Regions from separate parts of the Micromonospora sp. CMU55-4 genome, predicted to be linked through region 1. Evidence: riboswitches for the same ligand, from Rfam matches in the RefSeq annotation. Region 1 holds a riboswitch; each other region holds the start of a gene.

Region 1 (3,230 bases):
CGGGCCGGCCTCGTCGGCGGCGTACGTGTCGCCCCACTGCCGCAGCGCGACCAGCACCGGGATCAGGTCGCTGCCCTTGGCGGTGAGCACGTACTCGTCGCGGGTGCGCTGCCCGGGCTCGCGGTAGGGGCGCCGGTCGAGCAGCCCGTCGGCGACGAGCTGCTTGAGGCGTGCGGCGGCGACGGGCTCGCTGACGCCGACCCGCCGCGCGAAGTCGTCGAAGCGGCGGGTGCCGAACGACGCCTCGCGCAGCAGGAGCAGCGTGGTGCGGTTGCCGACCACCTCCAGCGCCCGGGCGATCGAGCAGTTGGCGGTGGACCAGGAGTCACGCTGCGCAAGGAGGTCCGTCATGGCTTCGACGGTACCCCCTGACTTAGGAAATCAAAAGTCAGCTACCTCACAGCTGGCCGGGGAAGAAGCCGTGCCGGGCCAGCGGCTCGACGATCTGGTGCTCCTCGTACGACAGGTGCGACAGCAGCGTGTCGGTGAGCAGGTCCACCGCCTCCTGGAGCTGCGTGAAGTCGCCGGGCCGGTGGACCAGTTCCACGAGCGCCCGGTCGACGCCCTCCACCACCCCGTGGATCACCACGTGTTCCTCCTCGAGGCGGTCGAGCACGGCCGCCAGCCCGGCCTCGGAGCGGCGCAGGTGCGGGAAGATCGAGGCGTCCTCCAGCCCGTGGTGCTGGGTGACCATGGTGCAGTAGGCCGCGCAGTACGCCCCGAGCGTCCAGTTGTTCTGCCGCATGGTCATCTCGTTGAGCGCCGCCCGCGCCCGGCCCGGCGAGACGGCGCCCCGCTTGACCTGTTCCAGCAGGTCGCGCACCTGGGCCAGCTCCTGGCGCAGGTGGTCGTGCACGTCCACCAGGTGCTGCCCGGCGGCCTGCCCCCGGGGTGGGTAGACCTGGCCGGCCGGAGGCGGCGGGGCGGTCGGCCGGGTCGACTCGTCCCAGGGGCGGCGCGCGCTCAGACGTACCCCCGGGTCCGGGGTGGGGGTGACCGCCAGCGTGGCCGCGCCGCCGGTGGCGGCCGTGTCGTCGGCGACCGCGCGGGCCCCGCTGCCGGGTGCGGTGCGCTCGGCGGCGACGAGTTCGCGGACCGCCGGCGCGACCTCCTGGGCGAAGATCTGGATCGCGCGCGGCTCGTCGCTGCCGAGGATGAACGTGGTGATGCCGTGCTCCAGCGTGAGCCCGGCCAGCTCCTCCACCCACTGCTCCGGCGGCCCGGCCAGGAAGCCGGCCGACGAGCGCGCGAACGTGCCGGTCACGTTGAGCATGCGGCGGATCTCGGCCGGGTCGCGCCCGGCGGCCTGCGCGCCCTCGTCCACGAGCGCGTTCAGGGCGGGCAGCTCGTCGGGGCCCTTGGGCAGGTAGGACAGGGAGGGCAGCCAGCCGTCCGCGGCGCGGCCGACCAGGCGCAGCATGCGCGGCTTGTACGCGCCGACCCAGATGCCCACCCGATGCGCGGGCGCCGGACCGCGCTTGGCGCCGACCACCCGGTAGTGCTCGCCGTCGACGCGGATCATGCCGCGGCGGTCGGTGTCCCAGACCTCGCGGATCACCCGGATCGCCTCGTCCAGGGCCTCGACCGCCGCGCCGGGGGACAGGCGCCGCCCGCCCGTCGCCTCGATCGCGTCCCAGAACGCACCCGCGCCGAGTCCCATCTCGACCCGGCCGCCGGTGAGCAGGTCCAGGCTGGCCACGCTGCGGGCCAGCACCACCGGCTGGCGCAGCGGCAGGTTGAGCACGTTGCCGGCCAGGCGGATGCGCTCGGTGACGGCGGCCACGTAGGACATCAGCGTCCAGGTGTCCAGGAACCCCGGCTGGTACGGGTGGTCCTGGAACGTGACCAGGTCCAGCCCGACCTGTTCGCAGAGCGTGGCCAGCGCCACCACCTGGTCGGGCTGCCCGGCGGCGGGCGTGATGAAGCCGCCGAAGGTGAGCTCGTGTCCGTGATCGGTCATCCGTCCCGCCCCTCCCGTGATCTTGCTCGGCCCTGCCACGGTAGCTCCACAGGTGGTAGCCCGGCCGGGTGAACACCATCACAAGAAGTGGACGATCGTCGCAAACCGTCCTTAGCGTCGGTTTCGTTCGCATTCGCGGGCACCGCGGGCCGGAAACGCCAAATCCCGCCGCCGGCCCCGGTAACCGAACCTCGTGCGGGAGCGGGGGAACCACACGTTCCACGGTGCATCGTCACCTCGGGGTGAAGCCGCCACCGGCGGCCGGGCTCCTCGGCCCGAACCCGACAGCTCACCTCGTCGGCGTGGAGGAATCCACATGGCAACTGCATACTCGGCCCGAAGCCGCCGTACCGCTCTCGGAGCGGTCCTGGCCGGCGCCGCCGTCGGCGCCGCGAGCCTGTTCGGCCCGGCCACACCGGCCAGCGCGGGCGTCAACTGGGACGCGGTCGCGCGCTGCGAGTCCGGCGGCAACTGGAAGATCAACACCGGCAACGGCTACTACGGCGGGCTCCAGTTCTCCCGCGCCACCTGGAACGGCTACGGCGGCCAGAAGTACGCCGCCCGCGCCGACCTGGCCAGCCGGTCCGAGCAGATCGCCGTCGCGGAGAAGGTGTTGCGCGGCCAGGGCATCGGCGCGTGGCCGGTCTGCGGCAAGAAGGGCGGCTCGGCGAACGCCGCGGCGACCCGGTCCGAGCGGGCGGCCCCGAAGAAGGCCACCTCGAAGAAGTCCGCCCCGAAGCGGGCCGCCACGCGCAAGGCCGCGCCGGAGCGGGCCGCGACGACGTCAGCGCCGCAGCCGTCGGCCGGGACGTACGTGGTCCGGCGCCGGGACACGCTGTCGGAGATCGCCGTGGCGCAGCGCGTCGACGGTGGCTGGCGCGCCCTGCACGAGCGCAACCGGGCAGTGGTCGGCGACGACCCCGGCCTGATCTTCCCCGGTCAGCGGCTGCGTCTGCGCTGATCTGGTCCGGACGCCCGGCCGGTTCGACCCGGCCGGGCGTCCGGCCGCCCGCGACACGCCGCGCCGCCGGTGTCCGGCCTGCTCGCGGCGCCGGACGCCACCCGTGACGGCCGCTGACCGCGATTCGTCGGAGCCGGTTGCTAGGGTCACGATGATCGGCTCAGACGTGAAGAAAGCGCGGAAATGACCAACGATCCGTTCTCGGCGGCCGCGAGCATCGACGAACTGCTGACCCGCACGCAGCAGGCGCTCACCGCGATGCGCTCCCGGGCCTCGGAGCACGCCGACGGCGAGCCGGGCGACCTGCTG
Region 2 (3,230 bases), on a different contig from region 1:
GTTCTTCCCGTGAGGTGCCGACCATGTCGCAGACCGCTCTCTACCACTTCCTCACCGCGGTCCCCGAGGCCGCCGCCATCTGGTCCTTCCTGATGCTGCTCACGTTCGGCCTGCTCGCCGCGCTGGTGGCCCGGCCCGAGCGCGACGACGTCGCCGAGGCTGCCGCCGATCCGGTGGACCAGGACGCCGCGCGCCGCGACGACCTCGTCCGGTACGCCGAGGAGGTGGCGGTGGCCGCCGCCGGGGCCGCCCAGACGGCCCGTCGCCGCCGGGAACGGTGGCTGGCCGCGCAGGACGAGGCGGAACGCGCCTGGACCGCGTACGACGAGGCGGACAGCGCCGCCCGCCGGCTGGCCGGGGCCGCCCCGCTGGCCGCCCCGCGCACCCCGCGCACCCCGGCGGAGTACGCGGCCCGGGAGCGCTGGCTGCACCACGCCGCCATGACGGCGCACTGGCGCGGCGACCTGTCCGCCCGGCAACTCGCCGACGTGCTGGCGCGCCGCAACGGGTGGGACCCGCGCCGGCACCCGGCCGAGCAGGAGATCGTGCTGGCCCGGGCCGTACGGGACCGGCGCCGGGCCGGCTGGGAGAGCGCCGCCGAGCGGGAGCGGCAGGCGTGGCGGGACGCCGAACTGGCCGCCGAGGCCGCCCGTACGCTCGCCGCCGAGGCGTACGCGGCCACCCTGGCGGTGCGGCCCGCCCCGGTGTCCCGCGGCGTGGCGACGATCCCCCTGCCGGTCGGCGCGTCCGTCCGCAACGCCCGCTGGCGTCCGGCCCGGGTCGGCTGAGGCGACCGAATTGTTACCCGGAATGTGGTGAGCCGGCTCACCCCCGGCGCCGAAACGGGCGTGGAGCGCAGAACAGGCCAATGAGCCGCGCCATTGCCGGTCAGGCGCTCGCCGTCTGTCCCCTTTTCGCCTCCCGGGCGCCGTCACCACCGCTTGTCCCATTGAGTGAAGTGAGTAACCGGCTGTTCCGAAATCCGTTACCGGGGATCATGTTTACGCAGGTGGGAGCGCTTGGCAGGGGCAGTACCCGCCGGTAGTGTCGGCGCGTCCGGTGCGGTAACCGATCGCAGAAGGCGACGCCGCGCCGACCCGCCTAATCGTGTCATCACGAACCGGGGAACCATGAGCACCATCGGGGTGAATCCGCGGCCACTGCCGCGGTAGGGCGTACTTCCCGCCCGAATCCGTCAGCTAACCCGGTCGGCGGCCACGGAAGGAGTCCCATCCTCGTGCCCACCCCTCGATCGTCCCCCCGCCTCCACGGCTCCGCGGTACCCGCGCTCGCCTGACGCGACCGGCAAACCGCCCCTGGGCGCCCGGCATCGCGGGCGTACCCGTTCCCCGGCCCATCCGGCCTGCCAGCACGTGTGAACCCCTCCACGTGCCGGGCCGGCGTGTGCCGATCACGCCCCCCGTGGAGGATTTCGTGAAGCACCACCTGAAGCGTCAGCTGCGGCGGATCGCCACCGAACGCCCGTACCAGATCATCGCCGGATCGGCCGCGGCGCTCGTGCTGGCCGCCGGCGCCGGCACCGCCCTCGCCGCGGGTGAGGACGCCCCGGTCCGGCAGGAGAACACCGCCTCGGTCGCCGAACTCGGCGCACGGCTCGGCGAGCCCGCCAGCCGCGGCGAGGCGCGCATCGTCGTCCCGCCGGCGTCGCCGAGCGCCGAGCCCAGCAAGTCGCCCAGCGCCTCCCCGTCGGCGAAGAAGGCCGCGGCGGACCCGGACGTCACCAAGGCCGCGCCGAAGCCGCCGTCGAGCAAGACGCTGGACTACGACTACCAGGCGCAGATCAACTACTACTACTGCGGCCCGGCCGCCGTGCGCAACGCGCTCAGCGCCACCGGCATCGAGCGCAGCCAGGACGCACTCGCCGGCCCGCTCGGCACCACCGAGATGGGCACCAACTCGGCCGAGGACACCACGCGCGTGCTCAACCAGCAGGTCAAGGGCAACCCGTACCGGACCCGGATGATTCCCGGCTCGGCCAGCCCGGCCCAGATGGACCGGCTCCAGGCCGACGTGGTCGAGGCGATCAGCAACGGCCGGGGGGTCGTCGCGAACGTCGCCGGCACCGCCACCGACACCAACGGCGGCTGGCACTCGTTCCCCGGCGGCCACTACGTCGCGGTGATCGGCTACAAGGACGACGGCCGGACCGTCCGGATCGCCGACTCGGCCGACCCGTCGCTGCCGTCGTACTGGCTCACCACGATCGACCTGGCGCACTGGATCGCCAGCCGCGGCTACTCCGCCTGACCGCCCCGCACCCTGCGAAGGCCGGCACCCCGTCCCGGGGCGCCGGCCTTCCCCGTCCCCGCCCGCCCCTCGCCCGCCGCCCTCTCGGCGCGCCGATCTTGGACTTGTGGCGCCTGGTATGCCCGGCTCACCCCGCTATGGGAGGCACCACAACTCCAAGATCGGCGGCGAGGGCGAGGGCGGGCGGTTTGGGCGGGGCGGGTTCGGTCTCGCGTGTCCGGGGCGGGCGGTGGCAGACTGCGCCAATGGGCGATGCGACGGGGAACCGGCACCTGATTCTCCTGCACGGCATGGGCGCCACCGGCGAGGTGTGGCTGCCCTGGGCGCCGCTGCTGGAGCGCCGCTGGCCCGGGCGCTGGCTCGCCCCCGACCTGGCCGGCCACGGCTGGTCGCCGCCGCTCGACGGCTACTCGTTCGACGCCCTGGCCCAGCGCGTCGCGGACGGGCTCGGTCCGCTCCGGCTGGGCCCGCACGACCGGCTGGTGCTGCTCGGGCACTCGCTCGGCGGGGTGGTGGCGCTGGCGCTCGCGGCCCGGCAGCGGGCTCTTCCGGTGGACGCGGTGGTGGGGCTCGGCATCAAGGCGGTCTGGTCCCCGGCCGAGCTGGCGAAGGCGAGCGAACTGGCCGCCCGGCCGGTCACCTGGTTCGCCACCCGGGACGAGGCGGCCCGCCGCTACCTGCGCGTCTCGGGGCTGGCCGGGCTGTTCGCCCCGGACCACCCGGTGGTGGAGGCGGGGCTGCGGCGGGTCGACGGCCGCTGGCGGCTGGCGATGGACCCGGCCGCGTTCGCGGTCGGCGAGCCTCGGCTGCCCGCCCTGCTGGCCGCGACCGGCGTGCCGGTGCTGCTGGCCCGCGGCGAGCAGGACCCGATGGTGAGCGACGCGCAGCTCAAGGAGCTGGGCGTGCCGGTGGCCACCCTGCCCGGCCTGGGCCACAACGCGCACGTCGAGGACCCGGCCGCC
Region 3 (3,230 bases), on a different contig from region 1:
ACCAGACCGGTCCGGCGGACCAGGCGTCGCCGCGACCGTTGGGAGAGACGCCTTGGGTGCCGACCACACCCGCCCCGCACCGCCCACGCCACCGGGCGTACGGCGGCTGCTCGTCGCCGTGGTGGTGCCGCTGTTCGCGCTCACCGTGATCGCCGCGCTGGTGCTCTGGCCCCGGCAGGACCGGGAGCCGGTCGGCGGCGCGGACGTCCCCCGCTACCACGGCACCGTGACCCGGGTGGTCACCGAACCCTGCCCGCCGACGCCGGAGGCCCCGGAGGGCGCGGGCGGCCCCTGCGGCACCGCGACCGTCGCCGCCGAGCAGGGCCCGGACGCGGGACGGCAGGTCGAGACGCCGCTCCCGGCCGGACCGGGCGCGCCCCGGGTCGAGGTCGGCGACAAGATCGTCCTGGTCGAGCTGATCGACCCGGCCGACCCTTCGATGAAGTCCTACAACATCGCCGAGCACCAGCGCGGCACACCGCTGATCTGGCTGCTGGTGCTCTTCGCCGCCGCGATCGTGGCGTTCGGCCGCTGGCGCGGGCTCGCCGCGCTCGGCGGCCTGGCGGCCAGCTTCGCCATCCTGCTCGGCTTCGTGCTGCCCGGCATCGGTGGCGGCCAGCCGCCGCTGCTGGTGGCGATCGTGGGCGCCGCGTTGATCATGTTCGTGGTGCTCTACCTGACGCACGGGATCACCGCGCAGACGTCGGTGGCGGTGCTCGGCACGCTCGGCAGCCTCGTGATCACCGGCGTGCTCGGCCTGCTCGCCACGTCCGCCACCCACCTGACCGGCTTCGGCAGCGAGGACGCCACCACCCTGTCCATGTTCCAGGGCGACGTGGACCTGCACGGACTGCTGCTGGCGGGCATCATCATCGGCTCGCTGGGCGTGCTGGACGACGTCACCGTCACCCAGGCGGCCACCGTCACCGAACTCGCGCACGCCAACCCGGGGCTGTCCCGGCGGCAGCTCTACCGGGCGGCGACCCGCGTCGGCCGGGCCCACATCGCGTCCACCGTCAACACCATCGTGCTGGCGTACGCGGGCGCGTCGCTGCCGCTGCTGCTCCTGCTGGTCGCCGACTCCCGCCCGGTGAGCCAGATCCTCACCAGCGAGTTCCTCGCCCAGGAGATCGTCCGCAGCGCGGTGGCCACGCTCGGCCTGATCGCCGCCGTACCGCTGACGACCGCACTGGCCGCGATCGTGACCACCGCCGGACGGCGCGCGCCCGGTCCGGAGCCGGCGTCGCCCGTACCCCCGCCGCCCCGTCCGCCGGCCGGACGCGACGACGCGCTGGAGGCGCTCGGCGGCGGAAAGAGTACGGAGGCGACATGGTGACACTCCGCACGGTGACCATCGATTTCAAACGCGACGCTGGTCACGGTGCGCCACGGCGAAATCTCGCTATTGGTCGGCTTCCGGACGTAGATCCGCAGGAGTGCTGTCGGGTAACCTCGCTGCCGGTCACCGCCGAAGGCGCGCACCGGCGCCAGCGGTGCCGCCGCCCAATCGCCTGCGGGCGAGCCGGGGAACCAGGTACATGGGGTGAATCCGCGCGAGCGGTAGGGGCCACTTCCGTCCCGAACCCGTCAGCTAACCCGGTCGGCGGCCGACGGAAGGGAACACTGTGACGCCACCCCTGCGCCGCTGGCTGACACCCCTGGTGGCCGTGCTGGCCTCGCTGGCAGTGCTGGCCGGGCCGAACTCGGCGACGGCGGCCCCCGCCGCGGCGGCCCCGAAGCCGTCCGGGCACGAGGAGGACGGCGAACCACCGCTCATCACCGAGGCGATCGACAGCGCCAACCGGAACTTCCTCCAGGCGAAGGCGAAGCTGGCCAAGTCGCAGGACCGCCAGCGGCGGCTGGCCGCCGAGGTACAGGCGGCACAGGCCGAACTCGAGGCGCTCAGCCCGCAGGTCAACCAGCTCGCCGCCCAGTCCTACCGGACCGGCCGGATGGGCGCGATGGCGATGCTGCTGGAGAGCAACTCGCCCGACTCGTTCGTCCGCCGCGTCAACGCCCTGGACGAGCTGAACCTCCTCAACGCGCAGCGCCTGGCCGCCATCAACGCGGTCAAGAACCGCGCCGAGACGGCCAAGATCGCGCTCGACGCCGAGGTGCGCGAGCAGGAGAAGCAGAAGAACGCGATGGAGCGCGAGAAGGTGCAGGCCGAACGCGCCCTCAAGCTCGTCGGCGGCCTCGGCTTCACCGGCGGCCTGGTCGACGCCACCTCACCGGTCGCCAAGATCGGCCCCGGCCGCACCGCCGACGGCGGCTGGAAGGCCGAGTCGTGCAGCGAGAACGACCCGACCACCTCGGGCTGCATCACGCCGCGGACGCTGCACGCCTACAAGGAGGTCCGGCGCGCCGGCTACACGCGCTTCGTGGGCTGTTACCGGCCGGGCGGGCCGTGGGAGCACCCCAAGGGCAAGGCGTGCGACTGGTCGCTGCAGAACAGCGGCTTCTCACCCTGGCACAACAACGACACCCGCAAGTACGGCAACGACGTGGCCGCCTTCCTCATCCGCAACGCCGACCGGCTGGGCATCTACTACGTGATCTGGAACCGGCAGATCTGGTTCCCGGCCACCGGCTGGAGGTCGTACAGCGGGCCGTCGAACCACACCGACCACGTCCACATGTCGATGCTCTGACCTGGACGCAGCAAGAAGGGGCCGCCCCCGTGGGCGGCCCCTTCGTCGTCCGGCGCTCCGGTCAGCCGGCCAGCGCCGCGTCCGCGTCCGCCGGCGACGAGGGAGCGGGCAGTGACGCCGGGACCTGCGCCACTGTCCGCACCTCGCCGCCGGAGAGCCGGTACGACATCCCCGCCACCGTGCACCGGCCCGCCGCGACCCGCTCGGCCAGCACGGAGGACCGGGCCAGCAGCGTCTCCACGGTCTGCGCGATGTGGACGTCGATGATGCCGTCGAGGTCGTCGATGCCCTGCCGGGCGGCGCGCAGCAGGCTGGGCGAGACCGCGTCCACCACCGCTCCCAGGTGCCCGGCCGGAGCGGCGCCGGTCCGGACCCCCTCCCGGGCGGCCTGGACCGCGCCGCAGGAGTCGTGCCCGAGCACCACCACGAGCGGCGTGCCGAGCACGGTGACCGCGTACTCGACGCTGCCGAGCACCTCGGGCCCGGCGGTGTGCCCGGCGGTACGCACCACGAAGAGGTCACCGAGACCTCGATCGAAGATGATCTCCGCGGCGAGCCGCGAGTCGGAGCAGCCGACGA
Region 4 (3,230 bases), on a different contig from region 1:
CGAAGCACCAGAGGCCGTCGTCGGTGAACACCGGGGAGACCGGGTGCACGCGGGGGCCGCCGTCGGCGCGGACCGTGGCGAGGTAGCCGAAGCCCGGCCCGTACTGCTGCATCAGGAGGCGGATCTCGCCGGCGAGGCGGGGCTCGTCGGCGGCGAATTCGGACCAGGAAGCCATGCGGACATCCTATCGAACACGTGTACGAAGAAGTAGTGCGACACGCAGGTCACCCATACCGGTCGCTATGGTGTTCCGATGCTGCTCTCCGACCGCGACCTGATCTCCGAGATCAAGGCCGGCACGCTCGCGCTGGAGCCCTTCGAGCCCACGCTGGTGCAGCCGTCGAGCATCGACGTACGCCTGGACCGGCTGTTCCGGGTCTTCAACAACCACCTCTACACACACATCGACCCGTCGGTCCAGCAGGACGACCTCACCTCGATGGTGGAGGTGCCCGAGGGCCAGCCGTTCGTGCTGCACCCGGGCGAGTTCGTGCTCGCCTCCACGCTTGAGGTGATCTCGCTGGGCGATCAGCTCGCGGGCCGGCTCGAGGGCAAGTCGAGCCTGGGGCGGCTGGGTCTGCTGACCCACTCGACAGCCGGCTTCATCGACCCCGGCTTCTCCGGTCACGTCACGCTGGAGCTGTCGAACGTGGCGAACCTGCCGATCACGCTCTGGCCCGGCATGAAGATCGGCCAGCTCTGCATCTTCCGGCTCTCCTCGCCGGCCGAGCACCCGTACGGCTCGGCCGTCTACGGCTCGCGTTACCAGGGGCAGCGCGGCCCGACGCCGAGCCGGTCCTGGCAGAGCTGGCGCACCTGGCCGACGCGCTGACGCCGCCCGCAGTTGTTAAGAAGGGCCCCCTCCTCTACCGGAGGCGTTAAGAGGGGGCCCTTCCTTACACGCGGCCGTAGCTGTTGATGTCGCCGTCGTCGACCCGCTTCATCGTGATGGGCTTGCCGGACTGGGAGGCGTGCACCACCCAGCCGTCGCCCACGTACATCGCCACGTGGTGCAGGTCGCTGTAGTAGAAGACGAGGTCGCCGGCGCGCAGCTCGGCCCGGCTGATGCGCTTCGTCACGCCGTGCTGCTGGCGTGCGCTGTGCGGCAGCGAGACGCCGCCCTTGGCCCAGGCCGCCATGGTGAGGCCCGAGCAGTCGAAGTGGTCCGGGCCGGCGGCGCCCCAGACGTAGATCTTGCCGATCTGGGCGCAGGCGAACTTCACCGCCGCACCGGCCGGGCCGCCGGGAAAGCCGGCCGGGCAGGGCGCCGGGCGCAGCGGGCCGCCGCCGCCCTTGCCGTACACCTTGAGCCGCAGCTTCTCCAGCTTGGCGATCTCGGCGTCGATCTGCTTCTTCTTCGCCGCGAGCTGGGCCTCGGTGCGCGCCAGGCCGGCGATCATCTCGTCCAGCGGCTTCTTCTTCGCCGCCAGCTCGTCGCGCAGCGCGGCGACCGAGCGCACCTGCTCGTGCTGGCGGTGCGCGAAGCGGTCGAGCAGCTCCAGGCCGTCGACCAGGTCACCGGGTGAGCGGCTGCCGAGCAGCGCGTTGACCGTGGAGAGGTTGTCGGCCTTGTAGGCGTCGGCGGCGAGGCCGCCCACCTGACCGAGCGCGGCGTCCACCCGCGCCTGGAGGGGTGCGATCTGGCGGCCGAGCGCGTCGGCCTGCCTGCGCCGCGCGGCGAGCTGCTCGCGTACGTCGTTGACCTGCTCGATGACCGGTTCGAGCTTGTTCCAGTCGCGGTCGATCTGGGCCTCGATCTCGGCGACCGAGGGTTCGGCGTGTGCCGCAGTGGCGCCGCCGGTCAGTACGACGGCGGTGCCGACCAGTGCGGCGAGGGCGGTGGTGAAGCGGGACCAGCGGGAACGCGGCGCGGCGCTGGACCGGTCGACCGACCGGTTCGACGACGGCCGCGGGGCATGGAGTGCCACCGGGCGTCCGTACTCCTTCTTCCGTACCGCCTACCGGGTTAGCTGACGGATTCGGGCGGGAAGGGAGCCGCCCTACCGCAGCAGTGCTGCGGATTCACCCCAGGTACCTGGTTCCCCGGCTCGCCCGGAGGCGACTCGGCGGTGTCGGACCGTCACCGACCGGGTTGGACGGTGAGACGTGCGGCCGACGATTCACCAGAGTAGGGACCACCGTTATCGATCCGCAACTTCCAGCGCCGTGACACTCCGTACGCGATCCAGCGCCACACCGCGCACGGAGGTGAAATTTTCTTTCACGACTGATTACTTACTGGAAAGGTATTGACCGTCGCGGGTGTGCGGAGTGAGGGTGGAAACGCAGTGACCCCCATCCCTGTCCAGGAGGTTCGATGCATCTCTCCGCCCCGCCGTCGGGCAGACGGATACTGCTCGCCGCCGCCGTGGCCACGGCCACCGCGCTGGCGACCACCGGCCCGGTTACCGCCGCGCCGGACACGTCCGCGCCCGCGAGCGACCGGCAACAACAATACGCCGCCGCCGCGGCCGAGTACGGCGTGCCCCAGAACGTGCTGCTCGGTGTCTCCTATCTGGAGTCCCGCTGGGACACCCACCCGGGTCAGCCCAGCACCAGCGGCGGCTACGGCCCGATGCACCTGACCGACGCCGCGCACATCCTCGCCACGCCGGGCAGCGCCCACGTCGACGAGGACGAGGACCCGCGCGGCGACGACTCCCGGCCGCTGAAGCTCGACCCGGCCACCGCCGCCGCGCCGACGCGGGAGACGCCGCTGCCGAGCGCCTCGCTCCAGACGCTCGACGCGGCCGCCGCGCTCACCGGGCTGGACGCGGGGACGCTGCGCACCGACCCGGCCGCGAACATCCGCGGCGGCGCGGCGCTGCTGTCGTCGTACCAGAAGGCTCTGGGCGGGCCGGTCGGCGCCGGCACCGACCCGGCGGCCTGGTACGCCGCGGTGGCCCGCTACTCCGGCGCGGACACCGCCGACGCGGCGGCGGCCTTCGCCGACGAGGTCTACGACCAGCTCGGCCAGGGCGCCACCCGGACCACCGACGACGGCCAGCGGGTCACGCTCGCCGCCACCGCCGCGAAGCCGGACCGCTCCCGGCTGGCCCGCCTCGGCCTGCGCACCGCGCAGCGGCCGGACGGGCTGGAGTGCCCGGTCCGGCTGGCCTGCGAGTGGATTCCCGCGCCCTACGAGCAGCTCAGCGACGACCCGGGCGACTACGGCAACCACGACCTGGCTGACCGGCCGAAGCAGCAGAAGATCGAGTACATCGTCATCC

What was found. A riboswitch is a leader RNA that binds a small molecule or an ion and turns the genes downstream of it on or off. The one in region 1 is predicted to bind cyclic di-AMP.
Region 2: linked by a shared signal. The riboswitch ahead of HA073_RS12335 (C39 family peptidase) and the one ahead of HA073_RS27775 (transglycosylase family protein) in region 1 are both predicted to bind cyclic di-AMP.
Region 3: linked by a shared signal. The riboswitch ahead of HA073_RS04555 (hypothetical protein) and the one ahead of HA073_RS27775 (transglycosylase family protein) in region 1 are both predicted to bind cyclic di-AMP.
Region 4: linked by a shared signal. The riboswitch ahead of HA073_RS31150 (NlpC/P60 family protein) and the one ahead of HA073_RS27775 (transglycosylase family protein) in region 1 are both predicted to bind cyclic di-AMP.

What each region holds. Positions count from the first base shown of each region.
Region 1 is NZ_JAAOLH010000021.1:83,608-86,837, reverse strand. Features, by position in the region: gene HA073_RS27785 (helix-turn-helix domain-containing protein) at 1-351, opposite strand, end outside; gene HA073_RS27780 (LLM class flavin-dependent oxidoreductase) at 398-1,960, opposite strand; cyclic di-AMP (ydaO/yuaA leader) riboswitch at 2,133-2,278, shown strand; gene HA073_RS27775 (transglycosylase family protein) at 2,277-2,921, shown strand; gene HA073_RS27770 (YbaB/EbfC family nucleoid-associated protein) at 3,105-3,230, shown strand, end outside.
Region 2 is NZ_JAAOLH010000005.1:318,335-321,564, reverse strand. Features, by position in the region: gene HA073_RS12340 (hypothetical protein) at 24-788, shown strand; cyclic di-AMP (ydaO/yuaA leader) riboswitch at 1,089-1,229, shown strand; gene HA073_RS12335 (C39 family peptidase) at 1,435-2,268, shown strand; gene HA073_RS12330 (alpha/beta fold hydrolase) at 2,514-3,230, shown strand, end outside.
Region 3 is NZ_JAAOLH010000002.1:281,509-284,738, reverse strand. Features, by position in the region: gene HA073_RS04560 (YibE/F family protein) at 53-1,336, shown strand; cyclic di-AMP (ydaO/yuaA leader) riboswitch at 1,491-1,622, shown strand; gene HA073_RS04555 (hypothetical protein) at 1,626-2,651, shown strand; gene HA073_RS04550 (carbonic anhydrase) at 2,713-3,230, opposite strand, start outside.
Region 4 is NZ_JAAOLH010000008.1:298,761-301,990, reverse strand. Features, by position in the region: gene HA073_RS16960 (pyridoxamine 5'-phosphate oxidase family protein) at 1-175, opposite strand, end outside; gene dcd (dCTP deaminase) at 254-832, shown strand; gene HA073_RS31150 (NlpC/P60 family protein) at 897-1,928, opposite strand; cyclic di-AMP (ydaO/yuaA leader) riboswitch at 1,942-2,079, opposite strand; gene HA073_RS16945 (N-acetylmuramoyl-L-alanine amidase) at 2,318-3,230, shown strand, end outside.